3 regions of the Xanthocytophaga flava genome follow, and region 3 is predicted to be linked to each of the others. Evidence: riboswitches for the same ligand, from Rfam matches in the RefSeq annotation. Region 3 holds a riboswitch; each other region holds the start of a gene.

Evidence for each region. Region 3 has a riboswitch for thiamine pyrophosphate ahead of QNI15_RS00905 (TonB-dependent receptor). Riboswitches for the same ligand answer to the same signal wherever they lie in the genome.
Region 1: it holds a riboswitch for thiamine pyrophosphate, as region 3 does, so the genes downstream of both, thiS (sulfur carrier protein ThiS) here and QNI15_RS00905 (TonB-dependent receptor) in region 3, are expected to answer to the same signal.
Region 2: it holds a riboswitch for thiamine pyrophosphate, as region 3 does, so the genes downstream of both, thiM (hydroxyethylthiazole kinase) here and QNI15_RS00905 (TonB-dependent receptor) in region 3, are expected to answer to the same signal.

What each region holds. Positions count from the first base shown of each region.
Region 1 covers NZ_JASJOR010000044.1:15,743-19,034, forward strand. The annotation lists gene thiC (phosphomethylpyrimidine synthase ThiC) at 1-1,509, opposite strand, end outside; gene thiS (sulfur carrier protein ThiS) at 1,514-1,717, opposite strand; TPP riboswitch at 1,790-1,881, opposite strand; gene QNI15_RS35710 (hypothetical protein) at 2,047-2,847, shown strand; gene QNI15_RS35715 (ClpXP adapter SpxH family protein) at 3,063-3,292, shown strand, end outside.
Region 2 covers NZ_JASJOR010000038.1:31,822-35,113, forward strand. The annotation lists gene thiD (bifunctional hydroxymethylpyrimidine kinase/phosphomethylpyrimidine kinase) at 1-444, opposite strand, end outside; gene thiE (thiamine phosphate synthase) at 441-1,064, opposite strand; gene thiM (hydroxyethylthiazole kinase) at 1,154-1,957, opposite strand; TPP riboswitch at 2,002-2,099, opposite strand; gene QNI15_RS34055 (glutamine amidotransferase-related protein) at 2,152-2,964, opposite strand.
Region 3 covers NZ_JASJOR010000001.1:205,422-208,713, forward strand. The annotation lists gene QNI15_RS00905 (TonB-dependent receptor) at 1-1,802, opposite strand, end outside; TPP riboswitch at 1,849-1,944, opposite strand; gene QNI15_RS00910 (hypothetical protein) at 2,544-2,948, shown strand; gene QNI15_RS00915 (hypothetical protein) at 2,993-3,292, opposite strand, start outside.

The DNA of each region.
Region 1 (3,292 bases), on a different contig from region 3:
TTTTACATCTTTCTTATTTGGTAGACCCAGGTGTTCTTTGGGCGTAACATAACAAAGCATAGCTGTACCAAACCAACCAATCATGGCTGCACCAATAGCAGATGTAATATGATCATAACCAGGAGCAATGTCTGTTGTTAATGGCCCTAATGTGTAGAAAGGTGCCTCATGGCATTCTTTCAGTTGTTTGTCCATATTCTCTTTGATCAGATGCATAGGCACATGGCCGGGGCCTTCGATGATAACCTGTACGTCATGTTTCCAAGCTATTTTGGTGAGTTCTCCTAAGGTCTCCAGTTCCGCAAACTGAGCTGCATCATTGGCATCGGCAATAGAACCCGGACGCAAACCATCACCCAGAGAGAAAGAAACATCATACTGTTTCATGATTTCACAAAGTTCCTCAAAGTGAGTATACAGGAAGTTCTCCTTGTGATGCGCCAGACACCATTTGGCCATAATAGAACCGCCTCTGGAAACAATACCTGTGACCCGTTTGGCTGTAAGTGGAATATAACGTAACAACACCCCTGCATGAATGGTAAAATAATCCACACCCTGTTCAGCCTGTTCGATGATCGTATCCCGAAATATGTCCCATGTCAGTGCTTCCGGACGACCGCCTACTTTTTCCAGCGCCTGATAGATAGGGACTGTTCCGATGGGTACAGGGGAATTGCGTATAATCCACTCACGGGTTTCATGTATATTTTTGCCTGTAGACAAATCCATGATGGTATCTGCTCCCCAGCGACAGGCCCATACAGCTTTTTCTACTTCTTCTTCAATGCTGGATGAGACTGCACTGTTGCCCAGGTTGGCATTGATCTTCACCAGAAAGTTGCGTCCGATGATCATTGGCTCACTTTCCGGGTGGTTGATGTTGGATGGAATTACAGCTCTTCCTGCTGCTACTTCCTGTCGTACAAACTCTGGTGTAATGAGTCCTTTGGGTGTGTTGGCTCCAAAAGAATGGCCTGCGTGTTGTTGGGTCAGGGTTTCGTATTGTCCATTTAATACTTCTTTCAAATAGTCAATACGCTGATTTTCCCGAATGGCTATGTATTCCATTTCAGGTGTAATGATTCCTTTTTTGGCATAGTGAAGTTGAGTGACATTGCTTCCTGCCTTGGCACGTAATGGTTTTTGAATATGCTCAAACCGAAGATGATCCAGCGAGGTGTCATACAGTCGTTTTTTGCCATAGTCAGATGTAATCTCAGGAAGTTGCTCTACATCTCCCCGTTTCGTAATCCAGCTTTGGCGTAAGCGAGGCAATCCTTTGCGTACATCAATAGCAATAGCCGGGTCTGTATAGGGGCCACTGGTATCATATACCGTAACTGGAGCATTCGTTTCTTTGCTGCCGGATGACAGTTTGGTATCTGTTAGAGAGATTTCGCGCATGGCTACCTCAATGTCATGCAGATTACCTTTGACATAGATCTTTTGTGAGCCCGGAAACGGATCACAGGAAATGGTGTGTGTGGATGGTTGTTCGGTTGTCATGGAATTATCCTCCTTGAGTAGCTTTGATGAGTAATACGTTGTCGTTGGGATGTAGCGTATGAGTGCTCCAGTTGGGTCTGGGTATGACAGCCTGATTGATTGCAACCGCAACTCCTTTTTGTTTATCAGGCAAAACAATATCCATCAATTGCTGCACAGTGCAATTGTCCGGAAAGGTCTTTGATTCTTGGTTAAGTATGATGTCCATTCCTGAAAATAGGTTATTGACTTCAGGAGTGGCTACACAGGAGGAGAATGCTATGGATATAGCACTACTATAATGTGTTGCGGTACTTTTCCCTTCGCCGGTACTAACCGGATCAGGTTCCAAGGGTATCATCTCAGCCAGTTAAGGCACCCCTAAAGCTTAGGACAAAGGTATAAAAACTTGTTTGAACTTTCCTAGAAAAAAGTTTTGAGCTTTGATTTAATTAGATAGGTATCTTTTTTACTAAAAATTATTTTTCCGATGAAACATCAGATAAGATCGGGAGGAAACTGTTATTTTTGTGATCTTATACGATCAATCCACACTCTATGAAATCTTATTGTATCCTGCTTTTTGCAGTTATTTGTTTTATTAGTATTTCTTGTAAAAAAGATGACCCAGCTGTAATAGAGCCGAAATTTGGCTGCAAATTGATCAAACTGGCAAATGAAACGGGGGAATATGTTGAATTTACCTATGATGGAGATAGATTATCAGGATCTTCAGTTGTTGATAAAAACGGAAAACTTTATGAGAAAAGCATCTTGGTATATGATTCGAAAGGGTATATACAGCGAATAAATTTTTATAAAGATGGCCTTACAGAAACAGATCCTTCCAGTTATTGGGATATGAAGGTAGATGGGCAAGGCAGAATTATAGAATCGAAATTATATAGTAAAATAAATTCAAACTCAAATTACGAAACAAGTCTTTACTCATCTAACGAATATAATGATAAGGGACAAATTAGTAAGATAACATCTGACCCTACCTATTATCGGAGATATGTTTATGATACTAATGGAAACGCGGTTAAGTCGTATGATTATAATAGTTCTAATAAAGTAGAATATCTGTCCTATCAAACAGTTTTTGATACAAAGCTTAATCCAGCGAATAATAATCCTCTTTATCAATATCTGCTTCTTTTTGGTTTTTTTGATGTGTATTCTACCAATAATGTACTGGAAGCAAAATATTATAACTATGATGGGGGCTTAAGACTCAAAACAACATGTTCTTATACTTATAATGATCGAGGATATCCTGCAGAGGTAGTTCGTACAGATAGTAGTAATTATACTATTTCAACCCAGAAGAGTATCTACACCTATAGTTGTAATTGATTCCAATTAGGAAATACAGTTCATTGTTTATTGTTAGACTGCATAGTCTTGTCTATAGTCATATTTTTCTGACTAATTGACTGATGGATGAATAGTAACCAACTTTGCTGTCGAGTTACAAATTAATCCTACACAAAGAGTTATACATCATATCTGAATCATTCTGAAAAACAGGTGTTTTGAGTAAGGGTGTCAACGATAAACAGAAAAATACAATGAACCAGGAAATCAAAAATCCACTTTTATGTGATCCTGCAAGTGGTGTATGTGAAATACCAGCAGGAGATGAGGAGACCGAATCTGTAAAAGTGGTGGCAGATCAGAAGCCTGTAAAGATACTTTACTATACGGATCCAATCTGTTCAACCTGCTGGGGTATTGAGCCGCAATTACGAAAGTTGAAACTAGAGTACGGCAAGTACATTGATATCGAGTATCGTATGGG
Region 2 (3,292 bases), on a different contig from region 3:
TGTCAATACAGCAGCTTCGGGTAAGTTAGGAGTAATAACAGTTGCGATAGGAAGTAAATATCTTTTTAGGCTTTCAATCGCCTCATCCTGTAGTAGCTTGTCACCACTTTTAGCAACCATAACAGGGTCCAGCACAATATTTCTAACTCGGTATCCCTGTAACGTTTCGGCAATCGCTTCAATAATATCGGCACGATGAATCATTCCTATTTTCACAGCATCTGTACCAATATCTGTCAAAACGGCTTCCAGTTGTGCAACAACAAAATCAGCAGATACAGAAGAGATAGCACTTACTGATTGGGTATTTTGAGCAGTTAATGCAGTGATAACAGACATCCCATAACACCCCAATGCAGCAAACGTTTTCAAATCAGCCTGAATGCCTGCACCTCCTCCACTGTCTGAACCAGCAATTGTCAATACACGTTTATAGCTTTTCATGCGTTTTCGATAAGTTGAATTAAAGTTCGTGTTGCATCATACGGAGACGCGGTTCCACAAATGGCAGAGACAACGGCAACTCCAGTTACTCCCGTTTGGATAACTTGTTGAATATTTGTCTGATTAATCCCCCCAATAGCGTATGTACTATGTTTGGTTTGTGTACACAAACTTCTTAACCCCTCAACACCAAGTTCAGAAGTTGTGTCCAGTTTTGTAGTTGTCGAAAAGATAGACGCAATCCCTACATAATCTACATCCAGAGCATTGGCAGTAGTTAGCTCAGGCAGATTGTTAACAGACAAACCAATAATTTTTGTATAACCCATTAGCTGTCTTGCCTGGGTATAAGACATATCCTCTTGTCCAATATGTACCCCATCTGCATCAACCGCCACAGCAACCTCTACTCGATCATTGATGATCAGTTTAGCATTATACATTCGGGTAATAGCCAACACCTTATGAGCCAAGGCAATAAAATCTTCTGTTGACAAATCTTTTTCCCGTAACTGAACCCAATTTACACCAGCCTTACACGCTTGCTCGACCACATATTCAACATTGTGTCCTGCCTGTTGACAAATAAGACTATCTGTCACTAAATATAATTTTGACATACTTTATTCTCCCCTGGCTATACTATAATAGTACCCAAATAGTAAGTTAACATAATAATTGATATAACCACAGGAATACACTTCCCTATTTATGAGGTAACTTGCAAACGATACAGAATATCGTCTCCTGTTAACTTATACAGCGTATCCAAGAAATTAACCTGAAGACTGCCAGGATATGGATTTTTCTCTGCTGCAATTTCCCCACTTATTCCCATAACAGCCATTGCATGAGCAGCAGCTTCAAAGTAATTTGGATTAATAGCGACAAATGCCCCAATCAATGCAGTAGCAGTGCATCCCATTCCAGTCACCTTAGACATAAGGGGATGTCCGTTTGCAATGGATACTATATTATCCTGATATATAATAAAATCGGTGGCCCCACTGATAACAACTGTAGAGTTATACTTCTTGCTTAAAAAATAAGCAGCATTCAGAGCAGCTTCAGACCCATAAATACTATCCACGCCCTTTGTTTGAGCATCCAGTCCGGCTAGAGCCATTATCTCTGAAGCGTTTCCACGAATGACAGAAGGTGGTGTATCTTGGATTAATTGAGTGCTGACTTGATTCCGATAAGACGTAGCCCCCACTCCTACCGGATCAAATACAATGGGCTTATTCAGTTTATGTGCCTGTTTCATTGCCAATTCCATTCCACCCACAAAATTGGCATCCAGTGTACCTATATTAACAACCAATGCCTGTGAAATGGAAACAAACTCTTCCACTTCTTCTGTTGCATGCACCATCGCTGGAGATGCACCTATTGCCAGTAAAGCATTGGCAGTAGTATTCATAACCACAAAGTTGGTAATATTATGTATTAAAGGTTGGGCAGACCGAATGGCCTGGATATCACGCCAGATTTGATGCGGATTGAGTTGCATGTTATTCCGTTTATTTGTCCAAAATAACAACTCAGGGGATGACAAAACCGCATCCAACTTTTTCCTACGACCGTATGAACGGTATCAGGTTGTGAGGGTTTGATCTCAGTCAGTAAAAATACTGACACCCCTAAAGTTGACAATGCCAAAAGTAAGTGAAACGAATGGAAATACAAATATTTCCTCAGATCATATCACAATTCAATAGAATGAGGAAGGGCTATTCGTAAAAATGTAGGTAGGATTGTCTGATAAGTAAATGCTATTTTATCCGGATCTGCCAGATAACGTATCATTTCATGATACTTATCAATTCCATAGTTGGCAATAATAATCTCTCTTTTATCTTTTGTATCCAGGTGACGCAACATACCAGCCGCATCAATCTCAGGGTGAAATTGCGTTCCAAAGAAAGCTTCATCGAAACGAATAGCCATTACAGCCCGCTCCAGATCAATAAGAGGTCTTAGCTTTTCATAACAGAGAATCTGCCCACCCCACTCTTTCAGTTTTATTTCATTAATCTGTGTTACTTGCCAGTCTCGGCTATCTACTACCCAAAATGGATCATCCAGATTTTCAAAGTATAATTCCTGAAGTCCATGAACAGTACGATGCACAGGAAAAATACCGAAGGCATGTGATTTACGCTGAGTGAGAACACCTAATTCAAAATATCGACAGAAAATCTGAAAGGAATGGCTTATCAGAAAAACGTATTTTTTATGTTCAGGAAATCTTCTGTTGTAATCACGAAGGTTATTCATCAATTCAAAAAACAAAAGCTCCCATTCTGTCCCTTCACTTTCAACAGGACTACCTGGACCACCTGTAGAAATATACAGATCATAACTCAGATCAGGTATTTCGTTTTTCTGTCTTACATCAAAAATAGTAAAAGAAACATCTACAGTAGTAGTTTGAGCAAAAGATAACATTAATTCTTTTATACACCGTATTCCTTCATTGGCTGATCCATCATACAAATCCAGAATAGCAATTCTCATATCTTTCATTATTTTTTACTTACTATAGAATATTATCAAGACAGAACTATTTGCAATTAAACACATAGCCAGAAAAAAAGCGTCTCAAAAACGACAAAAATATAACATAAGTACAACTATTCCATGTAAATAACGATTCTATTTGTATAACACTGTATCGAAAATCTTTACATCCTAACGAATCCTATTATTATCCATTACTTATCCATATATTATCCAAAAAATCAATCAAATCAACACTTAACATAATTATAACTATAACCACAGAAAAAGTTTTCACGTGAAAAGCCTTAAATAAACCAATAAACTAGTAATCAATAGCTTACAG
Region 3 (3,292 bases):
ATTTGCCCGGTAAGTACCAGCTGATTTTTATAATACATCAGGTAATAATTGACAGAGAGAAGATATCTTTTATTTTGTTTTCGAAATCCTACCTCCAGATTCCGTAAGCGTTCAAGCTTTGGTCGACTTTTAGACGTAGACTGGACAAAATCATCCCGGGTAGGTTCCCGATGTCCGATACTATAGGAAGCATAAGCACTGTTTTCGTCAGATGGATGATAGGTAATACCTATTTTGGGATTGAAGAAGCTATAAAAAGCAAATTGTTCTATATTACGTAAATTTTGATCAAGTCCAAGAAATGAGTAAGTGATATACCGATTTTGTAAATCCAGAAAGGCATTCAACTTGTCTGAGAAATCGTAATTCCCCTTTGCATAAAAATTGATATCTCCTTTACTGGCATCATCGTTATAATATCGTTGTCTGATTTCACTCGTACTGGCAAATCTTGCCCATATTACTTCACCATAATGTTTGCCTTTATAATTATTAGCTCCCCCACCTAAGGTTGCCGAGAATCGTTTTAATGAATTATAACTTACAGACCACACCAAACCATAAAAATCATTATCCAACCAACGTCGCCGAATTAAATCCGTTGCTGTAATTACAGAATCTCCAATAGTAATAGAAGGAAGATTATACGAACTCAAACTCTCACCTGGTTTATATTCTTCATAGTAGCCTTCTCCATGTGTATAATGTAGTGCCAGGTTAGCATTCCATTTACGATTAAACTCATGTGTCAGGAATAGCTGATAATGATCTTGTTGGTAATTATCGGTCTGATTATCATATGTATAAGCATTGTATGTACGATCCGTATTCAGAAGGTATTCTGGTACACCATTCCATGCCTGATAGGTCACTTCTTTACCAGAAAAGACATTAAACTTAATCATAGTGCTTCCTGCATAATACCCGCCAGATAAAAAGAACGATTTCAGATTGCTGGACGCTCTGTCTACATAGCCATCAGAACTAATTTTTGATAAGCGTCCATCAAAAGCCCATTTTCCATTTATCAAGCCTGTACCTACCCGGGCAGTATGTTTCCAGGTATTAAAAGATCCATAGGCATTGTTGATTTCGGCATAAGGTTTCTGGTTCAGTTGATTAGTCTGCACATTAACAGTTGCCCCAAAAGAAGCAGCACCATTTGTGGATGTACCAACACCCCGTTGAATCTGAATATTGTCAACAGACGACGCAAAATCGGGCATATTTACCCAATACACTCCATGTGATTCTGCATCATTCATAGGAATACCATTGACAGTGACATTAATACGTGTAGGATCACTTCCCCGAATGCGAATACCTGTATATCCTACACCTGCCCCTGCATCAGAACTAACAACAACAGAAGGTGTCTGGTTTAATAGAAATGGAAGGTCTTGTCCAAGATTCTGTTTGGCAAGCGTCTCTTTGTCGACAGAGGTAAAGGTAGTGCCTGATTTCTGCGAAGCTCTTGTTGCAGCTACTACAATTTCGTCTGCTACATATTCCATCTTTTTCAAATCGATATCTAGTGCCAGATCTGATGTTAAGTCGATTTCTCTGCTTAATTTTTCATATCCAATAAAACTGACGATTACCACATACTTTCCAGAAGGGAGATTCCGTAAATAATATCTGCCATCAGCCATTGAAAGAGACCCTTTAAAAGTATTTTGCAGACTTACTGTAGCTCCTGACAATGGTTGTCCTCCGGAGGTTATTCTACCAGAAATGGTGTATTGTGCCCACGACAAAGATGATAACATCATTGCCATGAAAAGAAGAGTAAATTTCTTCATGAATGATTTTTTGCAGAATAAAACATAAGGTATGCCAGGGGCTGACAAGCCTTCTTTTGTCTTTTCCTTCGCCGGTACTAACCGAATCAGGTTCAAGGGTATGATCTCAGCCCGTAATGTTAAGGCACCCCTAAGACCAATTATTTTCTTACATTATAATTGTATCCTCTTAGTATAATAAGTTCTCTAAAAGATAAAGAGAACACTGCAAAGATATAAAATTTATATATGTGTTTGACTAATCTAACAAAAAACTTACCTGTAGCCTAGTTGATGTTAGTGTACAGATTAATTCCAAACTATCTATAATACATATACAACAAACTGATAATCAAAATCATACAAAACACACAGATTTCAAAAAATGGGATAGAATTACTCTGCAAACCTTATTCTCTGGGTAGTAAACACTCCTCATTATGCTAATGCACAAACATTTATACTTAAAAACATAAAAATGATTTTCAAATACATAAATGAAAAATAGCAATAATTGTAACTCTAAAATTTGCACTATTTTCTATCACTTCTTCACAAATACAGCAACTACTAATTTTAACATCTCGTTGTCTTTTTTTATTCTATTCTTACCTCTATCTATATATCGTTTCTTTAAAAAGAATCTATTACATTGTTCATTATCTGCCCTCTATGATTATTAAATAGTCAATAAAGACATTATTTTTGTTTGATCATTTATAAATTAGTTATACTACATATAAAAATTCCTTCTTAAAGATCATGGAAAAGATATCTTATTACAAGGCTCCCCACGTAGAAGTGGTGTACAATCCAACACATCAAACTGTTGAGTATAAATGGATAGGTTTCGTTAACGATGCAAAAGCCAAAGAAGGTATGCAAAAAATAACAGAAGCGATCATTAAATACAAAGCGCCTTTTCTGATAGCTGATCTGATCGAGTTTAAAGGTGGTCTACCTGAAACAGCTCAGTATGTCAACGACATTTGGAGTGAAGATCTTAAGAAAGCTGGTTTACAGAAGATCGCATTAAACCTGCCTGAAAGCATCTTTGGAGAGATCACGAATAAGAAAGCATTGGGAGAAAAATTTGTTTCTCTACATACTGTAGAAAAATTCGCAGCATCTTTTGAGCAAGCATATCAATGGTTTAAAAGCAAATAAAAGAGAGAATCCCACTACACATAAACAGTGGGATTCTTTTTAACTTAGTTATTGAAATATTTGATAATCAACTGACATTTCTCACAGTCCTGAATGTCAGCAAATACAGGTGCGTCTTCAAACAAAAACTCTTTGTATTCAACAACATCAAGTGGTTGATAACCAAAGCGATTCACATACACATGTTGAGAGATTGGTCCTGTTGCTTCTCCAATTGCACCTTTAAAGTTTTTTGACTGTGCAAGCTTTTCAGCTTCCAGAGTAAGTTCATCAATAATTCCCTTTCCAGCAAACTCTTTCCGTACTCCACCCATAAACAAATGGTATAATTCTCCCTGCGCTAC